3 regions of the Evansella cellulosilytica DSM 2522 genome follow, and region 1 is predicted to be linked to each of the others. Evidence: riboswitches for the same ligand, from Rfam matches in the RefSeq annotation. Region 1 holds a riboswitch; each other region holds the start of a gene.
What was found. Region 1 has a riboswitch for S-adenosylmethionine ahead of BCELL_RS16520 (methionine biosynthesis PLP-dependent protein). Riboswitches for the same ligand answer to the same signal wherever they lie in the genome.
Positions count from the first base shown of each region.

Region 2: another riboswitch for S-adenosylmethionine. It lies ahead of BCELL_RS17145 (O-acetylhomoserine aminocarboxypropyltransferase/cysteine synthase family protein); the one in region 1 lies ahead of BCELL_RS16520 (methionine biosynthesis PLP-dependent protein).
Region 3: another riboswitch for S-adenosylmethionine. It lies ahead of BCELL_RS17070 (methionine ABC transporter ATP-binding protein); the one in region 1 lies ahead of BCELL_RS16520 (methionine biosynthesis PLP-dependent protein).

Region 1 is NC_014829.1:3,565,204-3,575,827, reverse strand. Features, by position in the region: gene sat (sulfate adenylyltransferase) at 1-925, shown strand, start outside; gene cysC (adenylyl-sulfate kinase) at 922-1,530, shown strand; gene BCELL_RS16540 (nitrite/sulfite reductase) at 1,543-3,168, shown strand; gene BCELL_RS16535 (DUF3906 family protein) at 3,188-3,400, shown strand; gene cobA (uroporphyrinogen-III C-methyltransferase) at 3,407-4,219, shown strand; gene cysK (cysteine synthase A) at 4,313-5,260, shown strand; SAM riboswitch class I at 5,423-5,535, shown strand; gene BCELL_RS16520 (methionine biosynthesis PLP-dependent protein) at 5,673-6,812, shown strand; gene metC (cystathionine beta-lyase) at 6,805-8,013, shown strand; gene BCELL_RS16510 (bifunctional homocysteine S-methyltransferase/methylenetetrahydrofolate reductase) at 8,013-9,929, shown strand; gene metH (methionine synthase) at 9,913-10,624, shown strand, end outside.
Region 2 is NC_014829.1:3,690,781-3,701,404, reverse strand. Features, by position in the region: gene BCELL_RS17175 (LTA synthase family protein) at 11-1,840, opposite strand; gene BCELL_RS17170 (SMP-30/gluconolactonase/LRE family protein) at 2,053-2,925, shown strand; gene BCELL_RS17165 (YozQ family protein) at 3,143-3,379, shown strand; gene BCELL_RS17160 (alpha/beta-type small acid-soluble spore protein) at 3,391-3,645, shown strand; gene BCELL_RS23235 (hypothetical protein) at 3,835-3,966, opposite strand; gene BCELL_RS17155 (hypothetical protein) at 4,010-4,309, opposite strand; gene BCELL_RS17150 (alpha/beta-type small acid-soluble spore protein) at 4,455-4,637, opposite strand; SAM riboswitch class I at 5,023-5,132, shown strand; partial or broken gene BCELL_RS17145 (O-acetylhomoserine aminocarboxypropyltransferase/cysteine synthase family protein) at 5,303-6,592, shown strand; gene BCELL_RS17140 (homoserine dehydrogenase) at 6,641-7,933, shown strand; gene secY (preprotein translocase subunit SecY) at 8,286-9,587, shown strand; gene BCELL_RS17130 (S8 family serine peptidase) at 10,277-10,624, shown strand, end outside.
Region 3 is NC_014829.1:3,674,075-3,684,698, forward strand. Features, by position in the region: gene BCELL_RS17060 (MetQ/NlpA family ABC transporter substrate-binding protein) at 96-986, opposite strand; gene BCELL_RS17065 (methionine ABC transporter permease) at 1,009-1,695, opposite strand; gene BCELL_RS17070 (methionine ABC transporter ATP-binding protein) at 1,692-2,714, opposite strand; SAM riboswitch class I at 2,932-3,040, opposite strand; gene BCELL_RS17075 (hypothetical protein) at 3,117-3,398, opposite strand; gene BCELL_RS17080 (MFS transporter) at 3,520-4,797, opposite strand; gene BCELL_RS17085 (DUF2553 family protein) at 5,619-5,915, opposite strand; gene gcvH (glycine cleavage system protein GcvH) at 6,050-6,433, opposite strand; gene BCELL_RS17095 (arsenate reductase family protein) at 6,571-6,927, opposite strand; gene BCELL_RS22680 (hypothetical protein) at 6,981-7,136, opposite strand; gene BCELL_RS17100 (acyl-CoA dehydrogenase family protein) at 7,379-9,160, opposite strand; gene BCELL_RS17105 (acetyl-CoA C-acetyltransferase) at 9,212-10,393, opposite strand; gene BCELL_RS17110 (3-hydroxyacyl-CoA dehydrogenase/enoyl-CoA hydratase family protein) at 10,418-10,624, opposite strand, start outside.

The DNA.
Region 1 (10,624 bases):
GTGGAGTATTCCTATTACTTTACCAATCTCAGAAGAAACGGCAAATAGTTTGAAAGTTGGTCAAAAAACAAAGTTATCCTATGAGGGTACTATTTATGGCATAATAGAGTTATCTGAGCTTTTTACCCCGAATAAATTGGAAGAAGCCGACCATGTGTATAAAACAACAGAAACGGCACATCCAGGTGTAAAGAAGCTCTATGATAGAGGTAATGTTTATGCAGCTGGGCAAATAACGTTGGTAAAGGTTCCGAAGAAGGAGTCGTTTGCGACATATTACTTAACACCAATAGAGACGCGTAAAACATTCGAAAATCGTGGTTGGAAAACAGTTGTTGGATTTCAAACACGTAATCCAGTTCATCGTGCACATGAGTATATTCAAAAAACGGCTTTAGAAATTGTAGATGGGTTATTTTTAAACCCACTAGTAGGTGAAACGAAGGCGGATGATATTCCTGCAGATGTACGGATGGAAAGTTACGAAGTGTTACTAGAAAACTACTACCCAGCTGATAGAGTATTTTTAGCAGTTTTCCCAGCATCGATGAGGTACGCAGGGCCTAGAGAGGCGATATTTCATTCACTAGTCAGAAAAAATTACGGTTGCACGCATTTTATTGTAGGTAGAGATCATGCAGGTGTAGGTGATTATTACGGTACTTACGATGCGCAGCTCATATTTAATCATTTCACACAGGAAGAGTTAGGTATAACACCGTTGTTCTTTGAGCATAGCTTCTTCTGTAAAAAATGCGGTAATATGACATCGACGAAAACGTGTCCACATAGTAAAGAAGATCGTGTCATCTTATCTGGAACAAAAGTGAGAGAAATGCTCAAAAATGGAGAAACACCACCACCAGAGTTTAGTCGACATGAGGTTGTTCAAGTGTTGATACGTGGAATGAAGGTGACGGTATGAGCCAACAGGAAAAAGTTGAAAACATTCATTGGCATAACACGACGGTTTCAAAGGAAGATCGCCAATCGCTCAATAATCATAAAGGAAGTGTCGTATGGTTTACTGGACTATCGGGTTCAGGAAAATCAACATTGGCGAACGCAGTGGAGAAAAAGCTGCATGATCAGGGTATTAGAACGTATGTCCTTGATGGGGATAACATTCGCCATGGTTTAAATAAAGGGCTCGGTTTTCAACCTGACGATCGAAAAGAAAATATTCGAAGAATTGGAGAGGTATCTAAGCTATTCGTTGATGCAGGTATTGTTGTATTAACTGCTTTTATTTCTCCTTATCGAGAAGACCGCCAATTAGTGAGAAGCCTTCTAGAGAGCGGCGAGTTTCATGAAGTCTATACAAAATGTGCGTTAGATGAATGCGAGCGTCGTGACCCGAAAGGCCTTTATAAGAAAGCGCGTGATGGGGAAATTCCAGCATTCACGGGAATTAGTGCACCGTATGAGGAACCAGAAAATGCTGAGGTTGTAATTGAAACAGACAAGGAACTGATAGATGATTCAGTTAATAAAGTTGTAGCACATTTGAAAGAATTAAAAGTGATTTAATGGAGGGTGACGATGAGTTATACAAAAGTTTGGGCTGATAATGAAAAACTAAGTAAAGAAGAAAAGTTAAAGCTAGAGAAAGATGGACTAGAAATACTAAATGATATTCCTCAATATGCAAAAGATGGTTTTGAATCAATCCCTAAAGATCAGTGGAATCTATTTAAATGGGCAGGTCTCTACTTACAAAAGCCAAAGGAAGACGGCTATTTCATGATGCGAGTCAATGTACCATCCGGGATCTTAACAAATGAGCAGACTGTTGCGTTAGCGGAAATTGCAAAAGACTATGGTCGCAGCGTTGTCGACATTACGACTCGCCAAGCCATTCAATTCCATTGGCTAACGATTGAGCAAATCCCAGATATATTTAGTCGCCTAGAAAAAGTAGGTTTATCCTCTGTAGGGGCATGTGGAGATATTATGAGAACGATCGTCGGTAATCCTTTAGCCGGTATTGATCCAAATGAAACGGTAGACACAAGAAATATTGTCGAGGACGTATATTGGTCATTTCAAAAAAATGAGCAGTTCTCAAACTTGCCACGTAAATTTAAAATTTCGATATCAGGAAACGTTCAAAATGCTCAAAATGCAGAAATTAACTGTCTGTCCTTCGTTCCTGCTACTAAAGTAATTGATGGAGTAGAAGTAAATGGATTCCATGTATACGTTGGTGGTGGTCTATCCTCTAAGCCATATTTAGCAGAAGAGGTAGATGTTTTCGTTCGACCAGAGCAGGTAAAGGAAGTAACAACTGCTATTACGACTATTTATAGAGATTTTGGTTACCGTGAGAAAAGACATCGTGCAAGACTTAAGTTTTTAATTGCAGATTGGGGAACAGAAAAGTTCAAGGAAAAGCTTTTAGAATATGTATCTTTATTAGATAAAGGTGAAAACAAACTTGGGAACTGGAACGCCGGCTATTTTTACGGTGTTCACCAACAAAAGCAAAATGGCTTGAGCTACATCGGTTTTAACGTTCCTGTTGGTAGAATGGATGCAAATGAATTATTAGAGCTTGCTCGTATCTCGAAGCATTATGGAAATGGAGAGCTCAGAACGTGTAACTCACAAAATATTGTCATTCCTAATGTAAAAGATGAAGATGTAGAGTCGCTATTACAAGAATCTATTTTTAATAGAATTACGCTAAATCCACCTAAATTTATTGGCTATTCTGTTTCATGTACAGGTATTGAATATTGTAATTTGGCATTAGTAGAAACGAAGGAAAGAATGAGAGATATTGCTAACTATTTAGATGAAAAAGTCTCCCTAGACGTACCTGTACGAATTCATATGGTTGGATGCCCGAATTCCTGTGGTCAGAGACAAATTGCTGACATTGGTTTACAGGGAATATTGATGAAAAATAAAGAGAAAAAGATGGTAGAGGCTTTTGAAATATACGTAGGTGGAACGCTTACGACTAACGCACAATTCAATGAAAAATTAAAAGGGAAAATATTGGCTGAAGATCTAAATGAAGTACTACGCCAGTTTGTAACTTACTTCGCTGACGAAAAATTATTAGGGGAAACATTCCATGATTTTTACAAGCGAATTGGGGTTGAAAGCTTACAGGAGAAGTTGAATACGATTTTAAACAGTGAAAGCTTTGTCAATAGTTAAGGAAGAGGATCATAATACCATGAATATATATCGTTTTGAAGCGTTAATCAATAGAGACCATACAGCTAATATTATTGTTGTCGCTAATGACGAAGAAAAGGCATTTCAATTGGCTGAAATTGAGCTTGAAAAATCATATATGAAAATCCCTCAAATAGAAGAGCTAACGTTATTTGAGAAGAAAAAAGTAGGAAATGGAGCAGCTTACGTACTGAACCAAGGGGTGGAGTAAAACAACATGAGAGGGGTGGATGAAGTGAACCAGCATAGGGGAAAAGTGTTTTTTGTTGGCGCAGGACCAGGCGATCCGAAGCTGATTACAGTGAAAGGTGCTGAACTGTTAAAGGAAGCGGATGTGATCGTTTATGATAGATTAGTAAATCAAGAGTTACTCGTCTATGGTAAAAAAAATGTAGAACTTATTTACTGTGGGAAGCTCCCGAAATATCATGCAATTCCACAGGAGTCTATCAATCAAATACTTGTTGATCATGCGAAGCTTGGTAAAAGGGTTGTGAGATTAAAAGGTGGAGATCCTTGTATTTTTGGTAGAGTTGGAGAAGAAGCGGAATGCTGTGTAGAAAATCATATCCCATTTGAAATCGTTCCAGGAATAACATCTGGTGTTGCTGCACCAGCTTATGCTGGCATCCCTCTTACTCACCGAGATTTAAGTTCCTCTGTCGCAATTGTCACGGGACATCAGCGAGAAGATGGGAAGGAACAAGACATTAATTGGAAGAGCCTAGCTAGAGGAATCGATACACTTGTTTTTTACATGGGGGTTCATAATATAGCTTTAATTCAAAAGAAGCTAATTCAGTTTGGTAAGCCACCAGAAACACCAGTTGCTTTAGTAAGGTGGGGTACTTGTGACAATCAAGAAACGCTAACGGGGGAGCTTTATAATATCGTTGACCGTGTTCAAGAAGCAGGTTTTCAATCACCAGCCATTATTGTTGTAGGTGAAGTCGTGAAAATGCGTGAAAAAATAGCTTGGTTTAATGAGATAGAAACTCATCAATACTTTTCCGAAGTCGTTCATATGTAATATGAATCGTATAGGGCTAGATTAGCGTACAAAAGTATCATTGATTTTGTAAACTTGAGTTAACAAGCTACATACTAAAAGGAGGAATTTGACATGTCATCTGTACTACAAAGACCTAAAATTGCTAGAAAACTAACTGAATTGATTGGAAGAACACCACTTTTAAGATTAAATGCGATTAGTGATGCTACAGGTGTTGAAGTTCTTGCAAAGCTAGAGTATTTTAATCCACTTGGAAGCGTAAAGGACCGTATTGGGAATGCAATGATCGAAGCGGCAGAAACAGAGGGTCTCATTACGAAGGATACAGAAATTATTGAACCGACTAGTGGCAACACAGGGATTGCACTTGCATTTGTATGTGCAGCAAAAGGATACAAACTAACGCTAGTAATGCCGGATACGATGAGTATCGAGCGAAGAAATCTACTAAAAGCATTAGGAGCAAATCTCGTTTTATCTGAAGGTGCCAAAGGGATGAAAGGAGCGATCGCAAAAGCGAACGAGCTAGTGCAATCTACTCCTCATGCATTTATGCCACAGCAATTCTCAAATGCAGCGAATCCAGAAGTACATCGTAATACGACAGCTGAAGAAATTTGGGAAGATACGGAAGGTAGTGTAGATTTTCTCGTAAGTGGTATCGGAACTGGAGGGACAATCACTGGCGTATCTGAAGTCATTAAGGAAAGAAAACCATCATTTAAAGCAGTTGCTGTAGAGCCTACTGATTCTCCTATATTAAGTGGTGGAACACCAGGACCGCACAAAATTCAAGGGATTGGACCTGGTTTTGTACCTGACGTTCTAAATACGGAAGTGTTTGATGAAGTTGTAAAAGTAAGTAACGAAGCTTCTTTTAAGGCGTCTCGTCAAATTGGAAAAGAGGAAGGACTATTAGTAGGGATTTCTTCTGGTGCTGCCATTCAAGCAGCAAAGGAAGTTGCAGAGCGACCAGAGAATAAAGGGAAAACGATTGTTGTTATACTACCAGATACAGGTGAGAGATACTTATCGACAGCATTATTTCAAGAAGACTAAAATAGAGGTTGACTCAAAAGGTCGAATTTTTACTTTTTGAGTCAACCTCTAAGGTGTGTGCTGAAGATACTCCAACTTTTAATTATTTTCACAAAATATTCGTTTTTCATTGACTTCAAGTTTTTCGGAGTATATAATCACCTATAAATAAATATTGATGGACTCTTATCAAGAGAGGTTGAGGGATCTGGCCCTTTGACGCCTCGGCAACCATTGAACTTAATTGTTCAACAGGTGCCAAATCCAGCAGAACAATACGTTCTGAAAGATGAGGGGTCCGACGTGGATTACTAACCATTCTCAACTATTCTACTGTCGACCTCTTCTAGCAGAGGTCGACTTTTTAGTTTACGCACTAGCTTCATAATCAAACATCTATTTAAAGAGTCATCAAGTTAGGGAGGAACAATTAATGAAAAGAAATCAAGGTGAAGATTGTTGTATAGAAACAAAACTTGTTCAAATAGGAAATAAAAAAGATCCTGTAACTGGTGCTGTAAATCCACCTGTATATTTTTCAACAGCTTATCAGCATACAGGAATTGGTGAGTCAACAGGGTTTGATTATACAAGAACCGCTAACCCTACGAGAAAAATACTAGAAGAAGCGATTGCTTCACTAGAAAAAGGTGATAGAGGATATGCTTGTAGCTCAGGAATGGCAGCTATCCACACTATTTTTGGATTATTTAAGCAAGGGGATGAAATCATCGTATCCCAAGATCTTTATGGAGGAACGTATCGACTATTTGAGCAGCTTTTAAATCAATATGGATTGAAGTTTTTCTATGCTGATATAAGAAGTCCTAAATCATTTGAAAACCTCATTACAGAGCGTACGAAAGCACTGTTTATTGAGTCACCTACGAACCCGCTCATGCAGGAGGCTGACCTTGAAGCATTCGGTGATATTGCAGAAAAATACAATTTATTATATATCGTTGACAATACTTTCTATACCCCTCTGCTACAGCAACCAATCGATGCTGGCGCACATATCGTTATTCACAGTGCAACGAAGTATTTAGGCGGCCACAATGATGTGCTTGCAGGATTAATCGTAGCTAAAGGTGAGGAGCTTAGTGAAAAGCTTTTTACTCTCCATAATGCTATAGGTGCTACATTAGGACCATTGGATAGTTGGCTATTAATTAGAGGAATGAAAACATTAAGCTTAAGGTTAAAAAAGCATGAAGAGAATGCGAAAAAAGTAGTACAGTTTTTACAAAAACACGACGGAATATCAGATGTGTTATATCCAGGAAAAGGTGGGATGGTATCATTCCGTGTAAAAAATGATCAATGGATTAATACGATCTTGAAAAATTTAAAGCTTATTACATTTGCAGAAAGCTTAGGCGGAGTAGAAAGCTTCATCACATATCCAGCTACACAAACACACATGGATATTCCAGAAGAAGTTCGCATTAAAAATGGAGTATGTAACCACTTATTAAGGTTTTCTGTAGGCATTGAAGAGGCGGAAGACTTGTTAAATGATTTAGATCATGCGCTAGCAATTGCTTTAGAGGAGGCGGAGACAAATGAGTAAAGAACAATTTCACTTCGAAACGAAGCTGATTCATAACCAACATTCTGTCGATAAGGAGACAGGTGCAGTTAGTACACCGATTCATCATACGTCTACATTTCATCAATTTGATCTAGACGAATTCGGCAAATACGATTATGCTCGTTCTGGGAATCCGACACGAGATGTGTTAGAGGAAACAATTGCCGAGCTTGAGGGAGGAGTGAGAGGGTTAGCATTTTCTTCAGGAATGGCTGCTATTTCTACTGCATTTATGCTTCTTTCCAAAGGAGACCACGTTCTCATCGCTGAGGATGTATATGGGGGTACATTCCGGTTAGTTTCCCAAGTGTTACAACGTTTTGGTGTCGATTATGACTTTGTAGATACGACAAATTTAGAAGAAGTAAAACAAAAGCTACGTCCGAATACGAAAGTGATTTATATAGAAACACCGTCAAATCCAGTATTAAAAATTACAGACATCAAAGCAGTTTGCGAAATAGCAAAGGAAAACAATTGTTACACTTTTGTTGATAATACATTTTTAACACCAAGCTTACAAAAACCGCTAGAATTAGGGGCAGATGTCGTATTACATAGTGCCACTAAATTTATTTCAGGGCACAGTGATGTTGTAGCAGGCTTGGCTGTTGCGAAGGATAAAGAGCTTGGCGACCAGCTAGCTTTTTTACAAAATACGTTCGGAGCAGTGCTTGGTGTACAAGATTGCTGGCTCGTTCTAAGAGGTTTAAAAACGCTTCATGTACGAATGAAAGAGTCACAGCAAACTGCATTTGAATTAGCAAAATACTTAGAGGAAATCCCAGAAGTAAAGAAGGTTTATTATCCTGGCCTAGATAATCATGAAGGCAGAGAGATACATTTTAGTCAATCAAGCGGAGCGGGAGCTGTATTATCGTTTGTGTTAGAGGATGTAGATGCTGTGAGAGAGTTTGTAAATGCTGTAGAAATACCTGTTTTTGCGGTAAGTCTAGGAGCTGTAGAATCGATCCTCTCTTATCCAACTAAAATGTCACACGCGGCAATGCCGGAGGAAGAACGTTATAAAAGAGGAATTGAAGACGGCTTACTAAGACTATCTGCAGGCTTGGAAAATACAGAAGATTTAATTAAAGACTTTAATCAAGCCTTTCAACATATAAGAAAAGCAACTAAAAAGAAGGAAACTAACTTAGCGGTAGATAGGGGAGCTTTGTAATGGGGCTTTTAGACGATTTAAAAAAACAAGTCATTGTTGCAGATGGAGCAATGGGAACACTACTTTACTCTTATGGTGTAGGGAATTGTTTTGAAGAAATGAATCTGTCCCATCCCGATCAAATTAAAGAGATTCACGGAGCATATTTAGCTGCTGGCTCCCAAGTAATTCAAACGAACACTTACGGAGCAAATTATGAAAAATTACTGCGCTACGGTTTAGAAGATCAAGTGAAGAACATCAATACGAAGGCAGTAAGGCTTGCAAAAGCAGCTTTGGAAGAGCATCGAAGCGACTTGTCGTCATTTAGTTCAGAAGAGAACAAATATATACTTGGAACATTAGGTGGCGTGAGGGCTGTCCCAGGAAAACCTATTTCATTAACGGAAATAAAGCGAAGTTTTAGAGAGCAGCTATACTGTCTCCTTATGGAAGAAGTAGACGGTATTTTACTTGAGACCTACTATGACTTCGAAGAGTTAAAGACAGTTTTACAGATTGCTAGGAAAGAAACACAATTACCTATAATCGCACAAGTATCATTACACGATATAGGAATCGTTCAAGGTGGGATTTCTGTAGATGATGCAATGAAAACGCTAGACGACTTAGGTGCAAATATTGTTGGTCTCAATTGTCGAATGGGGCCACATCATATGATTCGTTCACTTGAACAAGTATCCATTCCTGAAAATGCTTATTTATCAGCGTATCCTAATGCAAGCTTACCGAGCTATTCTAATGGTAGATATCATTACTCATCTAATTCTGAGTATTTTCAACAATCGGCAAATTTACTTTGGGAGCAAGGAGTAAGTCTTATAGGTGGATGCTGTGGTACAACGCCTGAACATATTAAAGCAATTGCAGATGCTGTAAAAGGAAAGGCGCCTATTACAGAAAAAGAAATAACGGTTAATCAGAAATCGGTTGTTCATATTGAGACGCCAGAGCCACCGAAAGTAGAAAAGCTAAATGAAGTTGTAAAAACGAGAAGTTCTATTATCGTGGAGCTCGATACACCTAAAGATTTAGTAACGACGAAGTTTCTTGAAGGCGCAAAAGCTTTAAAAGAGGCAGGGGTAGATGCTGTTACTTTAGCAGATAATTCTTTGGCGAATCCTCGTATTTGTAATTTAAGTATGTCGACAATATTGAAAGAAAAATTACAAGTAACCCCACTCGCTCATATTACTTGTCGCGATCGAAATTTAATTGGATTACAATCTCACTTGATGGGGCTGTCAACGCTAGGAATTGATAACGTGTTAGCAATAACAGGCGACCCAGCAAAGGTTGGCGATTTTCCTGGGGCTACATCTGTATATGATTTATCTTCGTTTGAGCTCATTCAAATGATTAAGCAATGTAATGAAGGACTGTCATTTACAGGGAAGCCGCTAGGTAAAAAAACGAACTTTACAGTCGCAGCTGCATTTAATCCGAATGTGCGCCATTTAGATAAAGCAGTAGAACGGCTACAGAAAAAAATAGATTGTGGCGCTGATTACTTTATGACACAGCCTGTATATTCGGAAAAACAAATTGAAAATATATATGAACATACGAAGCATATTAAGGCCCCAATATATTTAGGGATTATGCCACTGACTAGTTATCGGAATGCAGAGTTTTTACACCACGAGGTACCTGGAATAAAGCTAACCGATGATATTCGCCAGGCAATGGCGCTTCATAAAGAGGATAAAGCAAGATCACAGCAAGAGGGGATCGCCATTGCGAAGAACTTAATTGATACGGCACTTCATTATTTTAATGGCATCTATTTAATTACGCCATTTACTAAATACGAAATTACGGTAGAGTTGACGAATTACATTAAGGAAAAAACGAGTGCAGCAACAGATCGACAAGCAGGGCCAATAAGGAAGGTGTATGATGGCAACATTATTTGAACAACAGCTAAGAAAGAAAATCTTAATTTTTGACGGTGCTACAGGTACGATGTTCCAGCAAGCAAATTTAACCGCAGAAGACTTTGGGGGCGAAGAGTATGAAGGGTGTAATGAATATTTAAACATTGTATCGCCCCATGTTGTAGAACGCATTCACCATGAGTATTTTAAAGCAGGTTCAGATATCATTGAAACAAATACTTTTGGTGCAACAAGTATTGTTTTAGATGATTATGACTTAGGTCATATAGCAGAAGAAGTTAATTTTAAGTCGGCTCAGCTTGCAAGAAGAGCAGCTGATGAATGGTCTACGTCTGAGTGGCCAAGATTCGTTGCTGGTGCTATGGGACCGACGACAAAGGCTATTTCAGTCACCGGGGGCGTTACATTCGAACAGCTCATTGACACATATGAGGAACAAGCGAGAGGCTTAATTCGTGGTGAAGTTGATGTGCTACTTTTGGAAACGTCTCAAGATATGAGAAATGTGAAGGCTGCCTTTTTAGGAATTCAGCGTGCATCTGAAAAACTAGGTAAAACATTACCGCTAATCGTTTCAGGTACGATTGAACCGATGGGAACAACATTAGCTGGTCAAAGTATCGAAGCATTCTACTTATCTTTAGAGCATATGAATCCAGTAATGGTCGGTTTAAACTGTGCGACTGGGCCTGAATTTATGAGAGAGCACATTC
Region 2 (10,624 bases), 130 kb from region 1:
TCTTTTCTTTTCAATTAAAACGGAATAGGTCACCATAGATGATTTTGTCTGAATAGAAAAGCGCTTCTTCACCTTTTTCTCGTAATGAATCACACTTTTCTAAAGGGAATTCTTCACCGGTAGTGTAGCTTAAGCAAGAACCATTTACTGATATTAGTTCATTGGAAATGGCTGTTCCATCCCTTAGTACAGCAAACTCTTCGCGGTTTTCAGCAAATAAATCATTGCCAAACATGACGTGATCATCTTCCGGAATCCCCAGTAAATTTAAGAGTGATGGCATCACATCAACTTGCCCAGAAATGGTTGATATTGTTTTCCCATCTACACCTGGTATGTGAATAATGAGTGGTACTCGTTCCAGTTTCACAGCCTCATAAAGGTTAATCTCTTTCCCTAAAAATTTGCTAAGCTCATCATAATGACTATTTGCAATGCCATAATGATCTCCATACATAATTAATGCAGTGTTTTCATATAAACCTTCTTCTTTTAATTGATCAACTAAAATTCTCATTGCTTCGTCTGTGTATCTGACAGTTGGAAAGTATTGATTTACAATATTACTATTCGAATTAAATGGTTCAATGAAATGATCTTCCTCGTCTAAGTGGTACGGAAAATGATTTGTAAGTGTTAGTAGTGTACTATAAAAAGGTTCAGGTAGCTCAGTAATGTAATCCATTGATTGTTCAACAAAATCAATGTCTTTCATCCCCCATCCGACAGAATTACGCATGGAAATATCATAATCACTAAATGAATATATTCGGTTATAACCTAAGTTAGGGTACATAACGTCCCTATTGTAAAAGGATCGGTCATTTGCATGAAAATTCGCTGTTTCATATCCGTAATTAGTAAGGGTTTCGGGAAGTGCACGATATTCATTCTGATCGTGTGTCAGAAATACAGCACCTCTTCCTAGCGGATATAAGGAGTTGTTAATAAGAAACTCAGCGTCTGACGTTTTTCCTTGACCTGTTTGATAATAGAAATTATCGAAGTAAAAGCTATCTTCAATAAGCTCATTGAGAAATGGGGTTATTTCCTGTCCATTTAATTCCTCACCAATAACAAAGCTCTCGACAGATTCTAGTGACACGACGATAACATTCATGTCTTTAGCAATACCAAACATGTCATCGTTTGGTGCAACGCGATTTTCATCTAAATGCTTGTTAATATTAGTCCAATCATTTTCTTCTGCAAACACAGTCTGAACGCTCGTTTGTGTTTGGACAAATGCATCATATATATAGAAGTTATATAATCCTAACGATTGAACGAGAAACGTTCTATTAAATGCTTGCGCTCTGTCTAACGTACTTACTTGCGCGATTGAAATAGTGATAATCACGAGTATGACGACAACAGCCGCTTTAGATTGCTGAAATGTTATTTTTTCAAATCGAACCCATTTTGGTTTTTTCCATATGAAATAGCCGATAATAAATAGGTCTAAAAAGAAAAATACATCGTACCAATGAATAAGTTCAATAATACTAGTCGATAAATCCCCCATATTGCCACTCATTAACAGCATAGGTAGTGTAATAATATCACTGAACTCACGGTAGTAAACGGCGTTAGAATATAACACAATTGTTAGTAACACACTAATAAAAAGAAAGTAATAGCCTTGCCACTTTGGTTTGAAATAAAGGCCGAGTCCAAAAACAACGACTAAAAAAACGAGCGGACTTAGTATGAACGTAACAGCTTCTAAAAAATAATTTATCGTTAATTGGAATGTAGTCATGGAAATAATGAGTGTTTTTATCCATAAAAAGGTGAGACTAAACAGCATGAAGCTATGTCTCTTTGTAATGGATTTCATAGTATCAACCTTCCTTATTTAAAAACACAAAATTTGTTATACAATGTTTCATTATAAAATCTTCATGAAAACAAAACAACAAATTAAGGTTATTTACATAAAATTACATACCCGTTTTTAAAAATAACAAACTGAGTTTTTTTTCAAGGGAAATCGTCTTTTGTATCGAAGAGTAAGAAGAGGATTCAAATGAGAAAAAAGGGTGTGAAAAGATGGAAGCTCAGTTAATAATCCCTGCTGGAGCCACTTTAGGTGAGGGTCCTTGTTGGGATGAAAAAAAACAAGTACTGTATTGGATAGATATTTTAGAGAAAAAAATACATCGTTTTAAACCAGTGACAAATGAAACGCAAACAATCAAGCTTAGCCAATATATTGGTTGTTTAGGCCTAGTGGAACGTGGTGGCTATTTAGTTGGCCTTCAAGATGGCATTTATTACTTAGACGAAATAAGCGAAGAGATTGTTTCAATTAATCACCCTGAGTCAGAAAAAAAAGAAAATCGTTTTAATGATGGAAAAGTTGATCCTGGTGGTAGGTTTTGGGCTGGAACAATGCATCTAGATGGTCTTGAAGGTGAAGGCGCACTATATCGTCTAGATATCGATAAAAATATATCACGTATGATTGAAGATGTATCAATCTCAAATGGTCTTGCTTGGGATACGAACAAACAACTCATGTATTATATTGATACACCGACAAAAAAGGTCGCGGCTTTTGACTATGATGCTGCTACAGGTGAAATAAACAATAAAAGGTATGTCATTACAATTCCTGAAGGAGAAGGTTTTCCTGATGGGATGACTATTGATGCTGAAGGTATGCTTTGGATTGCGCATTGGGGTGGTTCCCGAGTTTCAAGATGGAATCCGGACAATGGAGAAAAACTAAGTGAAATTTTCTTCCCCGTCAGTCAAGTAACATGTTGCTGCTTTGGAGGGGAAAAACTAGATAAATTATACGTTACAACAGCGAGTGTCGGTCTTTCAGAGGCAGAGCAGAAGGAGCAACCAAATGCAGGTGGCGTTTTTGTCGTAGAACCTGGGGTAAAAGGCACATATAGCTACCGTTTTAAAGGTTAACGATTTGAGGGTGACTTAAAAAGTCGAATTTTTACCTTTGAGTCATCCTCTATGCAATGTGCCACCGCAATCTCTTAAAGCCCATTATAAGTCGATTTCTTGTAGTTAGCGCACGCCGAGTGGATTCATTGCCAGAAATTATAATAGCTTTTGGGACAGCCTGCTTCATATTTTTTTACTTTCATGTAAAACATAATAATGATTGGAGGCGAAGCAAATGCACAAAAATAAAGTGACACATGAGCAAATTGACAAAGTAGCTGAAAAAACATATGAAGTAAATCAATATAATAGTAAAGATGAGACTGAGAATGGATTAGCGGTAACGCATGAGCAAGTGTCAGATGCATATACAGAAGGAACGATTGACGCTAAAATTGATGAAGTTAATGAGAATGGGCAAAAGACTTCGGGCAAAGCAGGAAGAGAAATACCAAGAAAAGGCTTTGAATAAGGTGAACTGGGATGAGCCGTAAACATAAAATTCTTGTTCCGGAAGCGAGAGAAGGATTAGATCGTTTAAAGGCAGAAGTAATGAACGTTAAAGACCGGGAAAACGTGAAGTATGAAGTTGCTGATGAAAAAGGAATCTCCTTGCAGAAGGGCTATAATGGCAATATAAAGGCAAAAGATGCAGGGGAAATAGGTGGAAGTATCGGTGGAAACATGGTTCGTGAATTAGTAAAAATGGCACAAAAACAAATGACAAAACAGCGATAAAAAAGGGGAGACAATGGATAAAAACGAATCCATTGCCTCTCCTTTTTTTTATAAGATAAGCGTATAAAATTGGCAGTGGAATTTTATCGCCGTGCGTACTAGCGAGAAGAGAACTCACTAGTACTATAAGAGGTACGGCGAAATTCCACTGCTTCTAATAGCTTTTGGGACATCCTCTTTTGCTTAATTTTATTGAAATGCTTTTATGTCGAAAACAAAGTGTAGTATTAAAAAGACAACGATCATCATCAATAATCCCCATGTTAAACCTCTAAATGCTTCTTTAATGTATAGATCATCATTTTTGCGCACAGGCTTCATTTATTTCCCTCCACTTTATTTTAATATAGTAGGAAGGTGGTAATTATAAATAATCACCGTTTTGATTAATATAAGTGGCCTGCTTTTTTTGCCAACACTTCTGGAATGTATCAGAACGTGCTATGACCAAATCGCTCAATATTTTCTGATGAAAAAAAGATGGAGAATACAATAACCTATTTGTACCTTTATCTTCCGGTTCATTCCCTTCAGCTGCTAACTCATATGTTGTTGCTGTAATGTAGTTCTCATAGTTGTCAGAAAAATGAGAAGGTGCATGAATCGATAGGACTAATAATAGAAGAGAGAACGAAAGGATAATATTTAAAGATCGAACAATCATGAATAATATCCCCTCTCATCTAATGTACTTGTCACATTTGTTAATTACATATTATATGTTACACATTAAATTGGGAAGAGTTTTATGTACCCCATTCATATTAAAAACACGCAGGCGCTATGCCTGCGTGTAAGTGCCACTCATATTAAAATTTTTGTTGTTCAGCTTGTTGAACTAGGCGTTTTGTAATTTCGCCACCTACAGATCCATTTGAACGTGAAGTAGCATCTGCACCTAGGTTTACACCGAATTCTTGCGCAATTTCATACTTCATTTGATCTAATGCTTGTTCTACACCAGGTACGAGAAGTTTGTTGTTTCGTGCCATCGTGTATCACCTCGCTTTATTGTAGGATACTTTTATTATGTTAGTATTTTAAAATTCTATTCAAACAGTAAACTGGTAAATATTATCTGCTAAGTTTTTTCAACTTGGGGAAGGAAGTCTATCTCCAGACATCATCATCCCTCAGGAGAGCACTCCTAGTACTTTAAGGGATACGTCGAAATTCTTAAAAAGTGTGTAAAATAAATTGACACGCTTATAAATAGGTGTTATTATTTTCAACAACTTCATAATATTTAAAAAATTTGCGATAATAGTGTGAAGGACAGTTTTTCATATAAAAACCGTTGACGAAAATTATATACAATGATACGATCCTTTAGAGGACTACTGTGTTAAAATATTGATGAAAAATACATATATTAAGCTCTTATCCAGAGAGGTGGAGGGACCGGCCCGATGAAACCCGGCAACCAGCGAGATGTTTATCTAGCAAGGTGCCAATTCCTACAAAGCTTTTGCTTTGAAAGATGAGAGAGGTCGTTCTAACCATGTTACTAACGTCTCTTTGTCTTTTCGGCAGAGGGGCGTTTTTTAGTAGGAATGGTAAAATACTGTATTCGTTATGTAAGTAAATCCTAGAAGAGGAAATAAACTTTAAAGTTTAACATATTTAAAATTACAAATTTATGTAGGAGGGATTTAACATGGCAGAAGAGCAAAACAAAGCGTATAACGTAGAAACAGTACTATTACACGGAGGTCAAACCCCTGATCCAACGACGGGGGCAAGAGCGGTACCTATTTATCAAACGACATCTTATGTCTTTGAAGATACGGCTCATGCAGAAGGTCTTTTTTCTTTAAGTGAGCAAGGGAATATTTATAGTCGAATTATGAATCCGACTGTAGATGTTTTCGAAAAGCGTATTGCTCAATTAGAGGATGGGGTAGCAGCTGTCGCAACATCTTCAGGTATGGCAGCTATTTCACTAGCAATCATGAATATAGCTGGAAGTGGTGATGAAATTGTAGCTGCAACAAATTTGTATGGAGGTACATACAACCTTTTCTCTACTACATTACCTAAATACGGAATAAAGGTACATTTTGTTGATGCTTCTGATCCACAAAACTTTAAGGAAGCCATTAATGATAAAACAAAGGCAGTCTTTGCTGAAACAATCGGAAATCCTAGTTTACAAGTATTAGATATCGCCGGTGTGGCAGAGGTAGCACACGAAGCTGGGATTCCTTTAATAGTAGATAGTACATTTACGACACCATACGTATGTAAGCCGATTAATCATGGTGCGGATATCGTTGTTCATTCAGCAACAAAATGGATTGGAGGTCATGGAACTTCGATCGGTGGCGTTATCGTAGATGGTGGTAAGTTTAATTGGGATTCTGAAAAATTCCCAGGCTTCACAGAGCCAGACGCTAGCTACAATGGATTACGATATGCAAAAGATATTGGTGAACTAGCATTTGCCATTAAATTACGGGTACAGCTACTACGCGATTTCGGTGCTTGCTTAAGCCCGTTTAATGCATTCCAGCTTTTACAAGGGTTAGAAACATTACATTTGAGAGTAGAAAGACATAACGAAAATGCACTTAAGCTAGCGCAATATTTAGAAGAGCACGAAGCGGTGGAGTGGGTTAACTACCCTGGACTAAAATCTCACGCATCATATGAACATGCTTCTGAGCTATTACAAAATGGCTATGGTTCCGTTCTTATCTTTGGTATAAAAGGTGGCCGTGAAGCAGGAAGAAAGCTAATCGATAATATTGAATTGTGGTCTCACTTAGCAAACGTTGGAGATGCAAAGAGCTTAATTATCCATCCAGCATCTACGACTCATCAGCAACTAGCTGGGGAAGAGTTAGCAGCAACTGGTGTAACGGAAGATCTCGTTCGATTATCTGTTGGTCTTGAAAACGTGGAAGATTTGTTTAAAGAGTTAGATCGTGCATTGAAAATAGCTACTAGCTAATAAGCATAAGAATAAATTGATTTATCAAGGAGGACTCTCGTCATGAGTCAGTCATTTAAACTAGCGATTATCGGATTTGGAACTGTAGGTGAAGGAGTATATAGAACGATTGAAAAGAAAGCGAAAAAGCTCGAAGCCCTTTTAGGGGCACGAATAGAGATCCCATTTGTAGTTGTTAAAAATGTAGATAATCGCCAAGTGAATGGAGAAACAACGGTGACAAATAATCTCGACGATGTATTAAATGCACAAATACATGCTGTTGTTGAGGCAACACCTGACTCAGAAACTGGCTATCCATATGTTACTGCATTGTTGCGTCAAGGAATCTCTGTCGTATCAGCGAACAAGGAGCTTCTTGCTAAGCACGGTGATGAACTTCACACGTTGGCAGAACAAAACAGTTGCCAGCTTTTATTTGAGGCTGCCGTTGCAGGAGGAATTCCTCTACTAAATACACTTCGCCACACGTTAAAAACGAATACAATTAATCGTTTAGAAGGTATTGTCAACGGCACGTCTAACTTTATCCTTACAAAGATGAGAGAAGAATCATCTTCCTTTGCATCCTCTTTAAAAGAGGCACAAGAAAAGGGGTTTGCAGAAGCAATTCCTGATAAGGATATCGATGGATGGGATCCTTATTTTAAAACGAATATATTAAGTCGGTGGATTTATGGCGTAGCACCAGAATGGGAGTCAAATAGTCCGTTAGGGATCCGCTCGGTCAACATCGAAGATATAAAGCTTGTAGAAAAAATTACAGGTCGTATTAAATTGGTTGCTTCCCTCATTAAAGGTAATAATAAAGTAAGTGCGTCGGTACAGCCTTCGATTGTTTTACGAGAGCATCCGCTTTTTAATGTGGAAGGCGTTAACAATGGTATTCATATTGAAGGAAGTATCGTAGGTTCTGTATTATTGCAAGGACCAGGAGCGGGAAGGTACCCAACTTCAAGTGCAGTCATTGAAGACGTTGTGAATCTTCTAATGAATGAAAATGAGTTAAATAAACTATCCGCCTATGAATTTACAGAGCATCTATTTGACTCTGACGAGGAATTAAATCATGATGAAGCGAATAAGCTATGGTTTTTAACTGGTGATGATCGTTTGCCTTTCTATATTTCTAAAAGTCGGCTTGACGTACTGCTTTCAATAAATCCAATTAACCATAGACACGGGTTTGCAATTAAAGCGTCAAGAGAGGAAATCGATGCGCTAATAGCGATTGATAGATTAACAGGAATAAATGTGTATCCATTATTAACGGATGAAAAGGAACTGCTATTAAATGATTCACCTGTAAAAAAAGAAAGAACACTAACTTTCTAAACGGGAATCACAAAGGCTGTGTCGGAAGGTATGAAACACCTTTTGACATAGCCTCGCTTTTTCCACTCCTATTTTTCTAGTGAAAACTAGTAAGAGATAAATTGTCAAAATTTAATAAGGTAATATTAGATAAATTATGATAGAATAAACTGTAGCTTTCACAAGTGAAAGCGTTATCAGTAGTTTGTTCATTCTATGGTCAGTAAGAACCCTAATTTTGTCAAAAAAGGATGTAAATTTTTATCTTTTTTTAAAAAATTACAAACTGTGTCTTTATTTTATGATATTCTATTAGCAACGGCCATAAACAAACTAGAGTAGGTCCATATATTAAAAGGTAGAGGTGCTGCACATGTTTCGTACTATCCGTAACATTTTCCGCGTGGGTGAACTGCGCAACAAGATTATTTTTACATTATTAATGCTGTTAGTGTTCCGTATAGGTGCACATATTCCAGCCCCCGGGGTAAATCCTGATGCTCTTAATTTTGACGGTTTAGCAGCTTTTGGATTACTTGATACATTTGGTGGAGGAGCTTTAGAAAGATTCTCCATATTTGCAACAGGTATCATGCCATATATTACAGCTTCCATTATCGTTCAGTTATTAAGAATGGATGTTGTTCCTAAATTTGCTGAATGGGCGAAAGAAGGAGAAGCAGGTCGTAAGAAACTTGCTCAAGTAACACGTTATGGAACTATTGGTATTGCATTTTTACAGGCGTTAGCATTATCCATTGGATTTAACAATATTATGCCAGGTGTTGTTCCAGACCCTTCTGTAACCACATACTTACTAATTGCTGTTGTTTTAACAGCAGGTACGGCATTCCTTATGTGGGTAGGGGAGCAAATTACAGCACAAGGTGTCGGAAATGGTATTTCCATTATTATCTTTGGAGGGATTGTAGCTGCAATTCCAAATGGTGTTAGACAAATTTATACTACTTATATTGTTGATGCAGGAGACCAGTTATTCTTAAATATCGTAACGATTTTACTTATTGCACTTGCCATTTTAGCGGTTATTGTTGCGATTATATTCGTACAACAAGCTGTTCGTAAAGTGACAGTACAATATGCTAAGAAAATGGCTGCAGGTGGAAAGAAAACAGGTGGACAATCGACGCACATTCCATTAAAGGTAAATGCTGCAGGGGTTATTCCAGTTATCTTTGCTTCAGCATTGTTCTTTATGCCACAAACAGTTGCCGGTATTTTCGGGAGCACAGACGGATTTGGTGGTTGGATTATACAATATGTAAATCTACAAGAACCAGTTGGTATGGTAGTATATGCTGCGTTAATCATTGCCTTTGCTTACTTCTATACGTTCATTCAAATGAACCCAGAGCAGATGGCAGAGAACTTAAAGAAGCAAAATGGTTTTATTCCTGGTATTCGTCCTGGTAAAGCAACACAAACGTATATTGTTCGTACGCTTTACAGATTAACGTTTGTTGGATCTCTGTTCTTAGCAACTGTAGCTGTCATGCCGTTGATTTTCACACGTGCTGCAAGCTTACCACCAGCTGTACAAATTGGTGGGACAGGGCTACTTATCGTGACAGCGGTAGCGTTAGATACGATGAAGCAAGTGGAAAGCCAGTTAATTGAGCGAAGATATTCAGGATTCTTAAAGAAGTCTTCATAAAGAAACGATAATAAAAAGAGAGGCCCCTAGGGAGCCTCTCTTTTTCTCAGAAGATAAGAAAGTATAAATTTGGTAGTGGAATTTTATCGCCGTGCGTACTAGTGAGAAGAGCACTCACCAGCACTTTAAAAGCTACGGCGAAATTCCACTGCTACTAAGAAAAGACTAAAAATGAGCTTTGCCAAGCCTGTTTTTAGTTTTTTTCTTATGGTAAAAAATGTATCCAATGGAGATATTGTAAATCTACTATAAGCCTATGTAGAAAATCAATAGAACAAATGACACAAATTTAATAGATATATGATTAGGTCAATAGATATAAAAGAAACAAATTACTATATTACTATTTCATCATTTTGATAGACAGAAACTATATTAATAGAAGGAAGGCGATGAATATAGTCCGATTAACAGCGGCTATATTCTATTTTATAATAATAAAAATGTGAAATTAAATTCCGGAAAAGCACTTGTAATAGTGAGAATGTGTTAATAAATACTATGATTCATCTTATACTTATATAATTCTAAATTTATGAGTCATATTCACATAGCAGTTATCTGAATATATTGACAGTTAGTAGAATGAATGGTTAGATTTTATATAAGTGACAAAGTTTTCTATGAATAGAGGGTGATGATAAAGTAATCTTCATGCTAGTAAAAAAAATAATAGGAGATGGTGTTAAATGAAAAAAAGTATTAAACTATTATTTGTGTATTCATTAATATTTATTTTAGCGTTCTCTAATTTATCTGGTTTTCAAGGTGTAAAAGCAGATCATTCAAGTCCACAGTTAACTACCTTTCATCTAGAAGTAGATGAAACCTCCTCTGAAGTGATTACCGTTATTGTTGAGCTACAAGAAGAGTCAATTGTCGAGTCAAAACACATAGGGAAAAATCATACGAAAAATCACTTAGCGAAAGCACGTAATCTCGTAATAAATGAAATACAATCTGCAACTTCCTCTAGCAATATTAATCAGGAATATGAATATGTATTTTCTGGTTTCTCTTTAGAACTTCCACAAAAT
Region 3 (10,624 bases), 110 kb from region 1:
CTCTTAAAATGAGAAAAACTCCATCCCCTAAGCTAATACATCTATAAAAAAGGTGACTCAGTAGGTAAAATTTACCTTTTGAGTCACCAGCATACTTATTCAGCAGGTACTACTGCACCATCATAAGTTTCTAAAATAAAGTTTTTAACATCCTCAGAACGAAGTACTTGTAATAATGTAGTGATACGCTCGTCATTTTCATCTCCACTACGTACAGCAATAACGTTTACGTATGGGTTATCTTGGTCACCAGACTCAAGTGCAATTGCGTCTTCAACAGGATTTAAACCAGCATCTAAAGCGTAGTTAGAATTAATTAAAATTGCGTCACCTTCATTGTGCTCATAAGCAGTTGGTAATAATGCTGCTTCGACATTAGCTAAAAACTCAAAGTTTTTTGGATTCTCTACAATATCATCTAGAGATGCACCAATACCTGCACCTTCTGCTAATGTAATTAATCCATGATCCTCAAGCATCATTAAAATTCTACCATGATCAGCAACTGAATCACTTAAAATAAATTGCGCTCCCTCAGGTAGTTCATCTAAGCTGCCATAATCTTGAGAATAAACACCAATTGGTTCAATATGAATGCCACCAGCATTAACAAAGTCATAGCCTTGTTCTTCAATTTGCATCTCTAAGTAAGGAATGTGTTGGAAATAGTTAGCGTCTAATTCACCAGCATCTAACGCTTCGTTTGGTAAAACATAATCGTTAAATGTAACAATCTCTAAATCAATTCCCTCTTCTACTAGTAGTGGCTTTACAAATTCTAACACCTCTGCATGTGGAACATTAGTCGCCCCTATAACTAATGATACTAATTCTTCAGTAGTTGCATCATCTTCTGTTGTTTCTTCTACTTCTCCAGCATCAGCAGTACCTTGCTCATCAGTTGTTTCATCTTCTCCAGTACCACAAGCTGCTAAAATACTTAACGAAAGACCAAATGCAGTAATTAATTTAACTAATTTTTTCATCTAAATTTACCCCCAATTATTTTTATCTTTTATCTAATCTATTGGTTAAACGATCGCCGATAAATTGAATAATAAAGACGATCAGTAACACAATCAATGTTGCCATCAGCGTAATGTCGGTATTTCGTCGTTGGAAACCATCTCTAAACGCTAAATCACCTAATCCACCAGCACCTATGACCCCAGCCATTGCTGTATAACCTACTAATGCGATGGCAGTGACTGTCAAGCCTGATACTAATGCTGGCATTGATTCTGGCAATAATACTTTAAAGATAATTTGTCTATTACTAGCGCCCATTGCCTTTGATGCTTCAATCACCCCCTTATCAATTTCTCTTAGTGCAATTTCTACCATACGAGCGTAAAACGGTGCTGCCCCTATAATTAATGCTGGTAGTGCAGCGGAAGGACCTAACATCGTTCCTACAATGATTCTCGTAAATGGAATTAGCAAGACGATCAGTATAATAAAAGGAATCGACCGAAAGACATTGACATATGCCGAAATAACACCTTGAATAATTCTGTTCTCCCATAGGTTACCTTTATCTGTTAAAAAGAGAAGTAAACCTAGTAATATCCCAAATAGAAATGTAAACAGCAGTGAGTATGATGTCATATAAATCGTTTCTTTTGTCGCATCCCACATGTTGGGCCATTTTACATTTTCAAATAATAAAATATTATAGATCGTTCCTATATTCATGGATGGATCACCTCCACTTGTACCTTTTGCTCACGGATATAAGCAATTACTCTCTCTAACTCACTAGCCTCACCGTCTACATTAATGAAAAGCGATCCATAGGGTCCATTTTGAGTTTGACTAATCTTCCCTTGTAAAATATTTACCGTAACATCAAATGTACGAATGATATTTGTAATTAAAGGCTTTTCTGCTTCTCTTCCAACAAAAGTTAACTGCAAAACATGACCGATATCTTCTTCCTCTAATAGATGTCTAATTGCTTCTTCAGTTTCTTCCGGTTCAGTCACTTGCTTCACAAACTCTTTTGTCATTTCTTGTTTTGGATGCTTGAAAACTTCTAAAACATTCCCTTGTTCTACTATTTTTCCTTGCTCCATTACAGCAACTCTATGACATATTTTTCTTATAACATGCATCTCGTGTGTAATTAAAACAACAGTAAGACCAAGCTTTTTATTTATATCTACTAGTAGTTCCAAGATAGAATCAGTTGTTTTTGGGTCTAACGCCGAAGTTGCCTCATCACATAACAACACCTTCGGGTTATTTGCAAGTGCTCTTGCTATACCAACTCTTTGTTTTTGTCCACCACTTAACTGTGAGGGGTATGAACCTCCACGTCCTTCAAGTCCAACTAAACGAATTAGCTCCTCAACCCGCTCATCACGTTCCGTTTTTGGTACTCCTTTAATTTCTAACGGAAAAGAGATATTTTCTTTTACTGTTCGAGACCAAAGTAAGTTAAAGTGTTGAAATATCATTCCTATTTCTTGACGTGCCGCTCTAAGTTTTTTACTTGAAAGCTTGTTCATCGTCTTCCCTGCTATCGTTACTTCACCAGAGCTTGGGGTTTCAAGCATATTTAACAATCTTATTAGTGTACTTTTGCCGGCCCCACTATATCCGATGATCCCGAAAATCTCACCTTCATCAATTGTTAAATTTATTTCATCGACAGCGGTGACTTTCCCATCACGAGTATTAAATGTTTTCACAAGATTCGATAACGAAATCATCTTCTTTGCCCCCTCTTTGGTTCTTTTAAAACTAGTTTTTTTTGTGTTGGCTCACTATAAGCCTTATAATCTATTATCCCTATACGCATAGTGCGGATTGTATATAGTAGAATGTTAGAATTTTATTATTATCTCAAGAAATTGTATTTTAATAAAACAAAAACCTTTCTGCTCTCACGAAAGATAAGCAGAAAGGTTTCTCTATTATGAAACCTACCCCTCATCTATCAAAGCATCACACTTTGCAGGAATTGGCACCTTTTCCAAGTCACCTTGGTGGTTGCCGGGCTTCATCGGGCCAGTCCCTCCGCCTCTCTGGATAAGAAAGTATTATTATTTTAGTAAATTAACATCGCTCTTGTGGAATCATATCACGGCTATAAAAAGAATGTCAATTATTTTTTACCGGAAATTTTTACTTAAGTAAAGGAGTGACTCTAGCAATAAAAGATCCTTCAGCTGACCACTAACTCCTAACTCACCTCTTTTTTTCATAGAGATGAGGAAGTCTTCTCCTTGTAGCAATAGCCTAAGTGATTCAATATCACCTTCAATGATGACATCCCCAACTGTATCTTTCACAGACTCAATGTCTATGTTCTGTCCATTAAAACGAACGATCCATTGCTCCTCGTCACAAATAAAACAAACATTTATGAATGCTTTATCTACTAGTTCATTCATATGAATTGACTTTCGAATTCGATTGACCGACGCTAAGAGAAGCTCATGCATCATCATCCCGCCCTTACTAAGGTTATACCTAATTGAGGTATTCTCCTTTTAAGGACAATTTCCCTTTTTTTTATCCGACATTTTCTATTTGTTTCTCTTTTTTATGCGGAATTTGTTTTCTAAAAACAAAGAAGAAGTAAAGCGTACCTGCTAAATAAAGAACACCAGTAATCGAAAATACGATTGCATAACCTGAATAAGCACCGTAAACCATCACAATTGTTGTAGAGACTGGTCCCATCACTGCCCATCCTAGCTGGAATACTGCTTGACCTACCGAATTTGCTAATCCTTTAATTGAGTCATCAACACTTCGCATCATAAGTGACATTTGAATGGGATTACCTGCGTTCATTAATGCTTGCCTAAATAAAAAACCAAATACTGCCCAATAAATATTTTGTGTATAGGCAGTGAGAAGAAGAAATGGAATGGATAATAGTTGTAAAATAACAACTGCTTTAACTTCTCCAACCTTATTCACGACTGCTGGACCTATAAGAAGAGCGACTGCTGTCATTGCTTGACCTGCAGATATGATAATCCCTACGAGTGAATGAGAGATTTCAAATCTATCTACGAAATATAGATTCAAGTATGGAATGACAAGTCCTGATCCGAAGCCAATCAGTATTTGTGCGATAGCAAATAAAATAATAATTTTAAATCCAGCCCGGTGTGTTTTAAATAAACTTTTAAAAGAACGATCTTGTACTGTTTGCGATGTTAGCTTTTTCTCTTCCTTTATTTTCAAGAAAGATGGTAAAGCTAGCACGACAAATCCAACACCAATCAGTAACGTCAAACGTATACTCCATAATGCATCAAAGCCTAAAATCAAATGAAAGAAGTCACTTAATGTACCACCCAATGTATTTCCTATGACGTTCACAACCATAATTATCGCAAAGTTAAAACTAAATAAGTGAACGCGTTGTTTTTCAGTTGAATTTTCAGCTAGCAACGGAATAGAGGAAACTTGAATAAATGCCATAAAAATACCTGTCATAAATGCCGTTCCTAAAAGTAGTATCTCAACGGAAAGAACAGCTCTAAGTAATAAGCTTAAAGCCGCAAAGATACCACCAATATAAATGAGCTTTTTTCTTCCAACCCGATCACTTAAAATTCCTGCTGGCAATAGTAACAGTGCTGTAGCGATAGATTGCATTGCAATAACTGAACCGTTCGTTTGGTCACTATATCCTAACTCACGAATGTAATAATTGTAAATGATCATAAAAATTCCCATGCCTATATGTGCAAATATAGAGCCAGTGAGAAATAAACGTACGTTGCGATTGTATCCCTTGAATTGATTTGACCAATCGCCTACGAATTTTGTCATGAAATTTCCTGCCTTCCACCTCTTAAAGTCAAAATATTTAGGTTACTTCGAGTCTCTAAATATATACTTATCATAGCCGATGGAAGAAAATTTGAAAAGATATTATTTTAATATTTACATGGATAATACTGTGAATGTTACTTAGGAAATAATAAAAGTGGCTGACTTAAAAGGTGAAAATTCGAAGAGCACTGAAAAAGTAAAAAACATGATTGTATCCTGTATTAATATTCATAAGCCATAATTTAAGGACGAATTGATGATCCTGGAGCAAGCGAGGTAACTGTCTCTTCCTCTACGCGCATATGCTTTGGAGCGTATCCGTAACTGTATGAGCATATAGAGAAATAACAAAAGAGAAAAAATGCTGATGGAGCAGCGTCGAGACAACTCGAAGCTTCATCAAAGAAGCGTCGCTCTTCCTGTGGAAAAGTAAGTCAGGGTGAGACACTGCAGAGCGAGGCTCGAAGCGGCTTGCCGACTCTCTACGAAAAAGCGAATTTGTGCAGGTCTCATCAACTTTTATATTCAAATGACCTTATATTTATTAGCCTCCCCTTTCAATCTAGGACTTTTTAAGTGCCATTGTGTTCTTTCACTTTTTCAGTGTTCCTTAGCAATGTATGTAGCCGTTGCAATCGTTAAAAAGCCTGATAGGAGTGAGTTTCTCCTATCAGGCGAGTGTAGCCATTGCAATACAATTAATAGGCACTGAAAAGTTGCTTTTTACTTTTTCAGTGGCCTCATATCGCCCCTTTTAAGTCACCCTCTTGGACAATTCTTGTGAAGAGTATAACAAGCATTTTTATGAAAAAAGGAAATTAGCACCAGCCCATGTCACAACCCTCTACATACGATTGTGGTTGTTGAGGTTTCTTCTCTTTTTTATAAATTTTCTCTTCATCTAAATCAAAGCCCTCTGCCATTTCATATAAATGTTCCTGTCCATTATTCTTGATTTCGCCTATTTTTTCTTTGTTTAAATAAAGCGCTGTTTCGCCATTACTTTCTTTTTTATGCTCCACTTTATCTGTTACATCAACACGAACTTCAGAAGCCATTTCGGTGTCTTGTTTATTGTCATGCACAGTGAAAAAATCTTGATCAATGTTCTTCAAAGCTAACACCCCTTCCTTACTTTTATGATTTACACTCTGTGCAATAAGTATGAAAGGAAAAAAACGTTAATATAAAGTAAGTTTGTTGTAGAAAAGACTAAAACGAGCTTCACTAAGCTCGTTTTTAGTCTCTTTTAGTCTTCACTTATCATCTCTTCATATGCTTCCGCTGTCATTAACTTATCTAATTCAGATGGATCTGTCGGCTCAACAACGACCATCCATGCTTTTTCATATGGAGATTCGTTAACAAATTCTGGTGATTCTTCTAGTTCTTCATTCACTTCAACTACTTTACCAGTAATTGGTGCATAAAGCTCAGATACAGTTTTTACAGATTCCACACTTCCGAAAGGCTCGTCCGCTTCAATTGTATCTCCAACCTCTGGAAGTTCTACAAAAACGATATCGCCTAGCTCTGATTGTGCAAAGTCAGTAATTCCGATACGGACTTTGTTCCCTTCAGCCTTTACCCACTCGTGCTCTTCTGAATACTTATAATCTTTTGGTAAGCTCATTATAAATCCCTCCATCATTATCATGTCCAGCTTGAACTGCAAAGTGTGTTTTTAAACATTATGTATGACACAGTTCTTATTCATACGTCATCTAAAACTATATTACAAAAAGACTTTGCAAACAACCTTAAATGGTGTTACTTCCAAGTCTCTTCAAAGGTTTCTTCTTTAAAACCAACAGTGACCTTCTCCCCATCAGTGACAATTGGGCGTTTAATTAACATACCATCAGAAGCTAATAAAGTAAGAAGTTCATCATCACTTGCAGTAGGAATTTTATCCTTTATTCCTAGTTCGCGATATTTTTTTCCACTTGTATTAAAGAATTTCTTTAATTCTAACCCACTTTTTTTGTACAAATCCGTTAATACTTCTTTTGATGGAGGGTGCTCAACAATATGAATCGATTCATACGTAATTCCTTGGTCATCTAACCATTTTAAAGCATTTCGACATGTTCCACATTTAGGATATTGATAAATAGTAGTACTCAAAATAAAAAACCTCCTTTCTAAAATAATATTATATTATTTCTCAAGCAAATTCACTATTTTGCCTCATTAATTTTTTTTACATCTTGAGGAGGCATTTTATAAGCTTCTTGTATACCCTCAATTGGACCTTTATCTTCAGATTCCGTTGAAAACTTATCAACTGCCTCAATACGGTACCCTTTTATAAATTCATTTGCTGGCTTTTTCATGATGTTGGGTCCTCCCTTAAAATATTTTTTTTAATATATGCAGCAAAAGAAAAAAATAAAGCTTTTCCACCAATTTATGTATTAAATTAATGATACGTTACTGATGAAAAGCCTAAAAGTATAGAAAGCATAAGTGAGTCACTCAAGCTCTTTGCTTAAGTGACTCACTTTTAGAGAGGAGAATGTCCCTTTCTTATAAAGGACAAGTCATATTTAGTATTGGGGCAGGGGAGTGCCCCAAATTATATAACGTATTTTTCGGCTTCAATAATCGCAGCAGCAATTTCACGCTTCTTCGCCACTACATTTACAGGTGTATGACGAGTGAGTTTTTTCAAAATAGAAAGCATAGTTCGTAGGCTATCGCCATCCTCTAACGCCACTAATGATTCCTTTGCATACGCTTCGATTCGATTAAAAGCCTCTTGTGTAAATACTTCCGTTAACAATAACTTTTGCTTTGCTTTCTCTATGCCAGTTTGATTGATTGCTTTTTCCGTTCTTAATATACAAGATTCTATACTGAATATATCTGATACAATGTCAGCTATATGAGATAGTAACTCTTGTTCTTTTTGCAATTTCTCTCCATATGTTTGAACAGCCGTTCCAGCTACCATCATAAATATTTTTTTCGCATTTTCGAGCAAATATCTTTCTTGCTCAAGCGGATCATCCCCAACTTCTTGCGGCATCATCATCATCAGTTCCTCTTGAAGAGATCCCGCCTGCTCAAGAAGTGGTAATTCTCCCTTCATCGCTTTTCTCATAATTGTTGCAGGGACGAGCATTCGGTTTATTTCGTTTGTCCCTTCAAAAATACGATTAATACGGGAGTTTCTATACATCGTTTCCACTTCATATTCTGCCATGAATCCATATCCACCATGTATTTGAACTGCTTCATCGGCAACAAAGTCTAACACCTCTGAACCAAACACTTTATTTAATGAGCATTCAATCGCATACTCTGCAATCGCTTTTCCGACAGCTTTACCATCTTTTTGTTGTTCTGCAGATAAAGCTTGGAAAGCTTCATCAATGAGGCCGCCAGTTCGATATATTGTACTTTCAGCTGCATACGTTTTGGCAGCCATTTCAGCTAACTTTTTTTGAATAAGTGTAAATTTGGAAATTGGTCGTTTAAATTGTTTCCTTTCATTCGCGTACTTTGCAGACAACTCAATACCTAATTTCGCTCCACCAACACAGCCAACTCCTAGCTTCCAGCGCCCAATATTTAAAATATTAAATGCAATCACATGGCCTTTACCAATCTCGCCTAACACGTTCTCTATAGGAACGAGGGCATCCTCCAGAATTAAAGTTCTAGTGGATGAACCTTTAATTCCCATTTTCTTTTCTTCTGGACCCGTTGATACCCCTTCATAATCACGTTCTAATATAAATGTGGTAAATTGTTCTCCGTCCACTTTCGCATACACAACGAAAACGTCAGCAAATCCAGCATTCGTTATCCATTGTTTTTCACCGTTGAGGACATAATGAGTACCAGCATCATTTAGTTTTGCTGTCGTTTTTGCACCAAGTGCATCTGACCCTGAGCTTGGCTCCGTAAGAGCATAAGCTGCAATTTTTTCTCCACTAGCTAATTCTGGTAAATACTTCTGCTTCTGTTCTTCATTACCGAAAAAAACGATAGGTAATGTACCAATCCCTACATGCGCACCATGTGAAAGAGAGAAAGAACCTGCTAATGCAAATTTTTCTGTAATTAAAGAAGAACTAATTTTGTCTAAGCCGATTCCACCATACTCTTCAGGGACGTCTGCTCCAAGTAAGCCGAGCTCTCCCGCTTCCTTTAAAAGCCGCACTGAAATATCAAACTGATGCTCCTCAATTTTTTCAATTTCAGGTACTACTTGCCCCTTCACGAAATCCTCTGTCGTTTTTGCAATCATCTTATGCTCATCAGACAAATCCTCTGGGGTAAATACACGTTCTGGCGAAAGTTCTTCTAGCAGGAACCCTCCACCTCTTACCGTTTTATCAGCCGTATCCATCGTTTAGTCCTCCTTTGAAATATAGTAATCTATTACACTTACTTCTGATGTTTATTGAATTAACTCAAACACACCTGCTGCTCCCATGCCACCACCGATACACATTGTGACAACACCAAACTGCTCTCCCCGCCGCTTCATTTCATGAATAAGACTCAAAGTCAGCTTTGTACCAGTACATCCTAGCGGGTGACCTAAAGCTATTGCGCCACCGTTCACATTAACTTTTTCACTATCAAGTCCTAAATGTCTGATTACTTGAATGGCTTGTGAAGCAAATGCTTCATTTAGTTCAAATAACCCGATATCTTCTACCTCTAATCCGGCCATTTTCACGGCACGTGGAATTGCTTCAACTGGACCGATGCCCATAATTTCTGGCGCTACTCCAGCCACTGTAAAAGAACGGAATTTAACGATCGGTGTTAACCCAGATTCTTCTGCTTCTTCACGATCCATTACTAATACTGAAGCAGCTCCATCACTCATTTGTGAAGCATTACCGGCTGTTACTGTTCCTGTCGTACTAAATGCAGGCTTTAGTTTTGCCAGTGTTTCAACTGAAGTATCAGGGCGAACTCCTTCATCCTCTTCTAGTACAACATTGTTTTCTACTAACTGATGTTGAAGATTAATTGATCTCATCGTCACTGGTACCGGAACAATTTCGTCTTTAAATTTTCCTTCCTTCAACGCCTTCGCTGCTCGTTTATGACTTTCTACAGCAAAGGCATCTTGATCTTCGCGAGTTACGTCAAACCTTCGCGCAACTTCTTCTGCAGTGTGTCCCATACTCATATAATACTCAGGTGCTTGCTCAACTAAAGTAGGGTTAGGTGCAATGACATGCCCCCCCATTGGAATCAAGCTCATTGATTCTGCTCCACCAGCAATGATTGCCTTTCCATATCCGAGCATGATCCTTTCTGCAGCGTAAGCAATCGATTGTAGCCCAGATGAACAATATCTATTTACCGTTATCGCTGGTACGTGATCGGGCAGACCTGCTAACGCAGATATATTACGTGCCATATTCATGCCTTGCTCTGCTTCAGGCATCGCACAGCCGATAATAACATCATCAATTTGAGATTGATCATAATTATTCGCTCTCTTCAATGTTTCCTTTATCGTTATTGCACCAAGGTCATCTGGTCTTACACTTCGAAAAGTCCCTTTTTTTGCTTTACCTACAGGTGTTCTTGCACCTGCAACGATAACTGCTTCTTTCAAATGATTCCCCTCCTTTTTTATCGATTAATTACGTAACGGTTTACCTTTTGCAAGCATGTGCTGCATACGTTGTTGTGTCTTTGGTTCCCCTACTAGACTTAGAAAGGCTTCTCTCTCAATATCTAGTAAATATTTCTCATCTACTAATGATCCTTTCGGTACACGTCCACCAGCAAGAACAAATGCGAGCTTCTCCGCTATTTTCAAATCATGATCTGAGGCATAGCCACT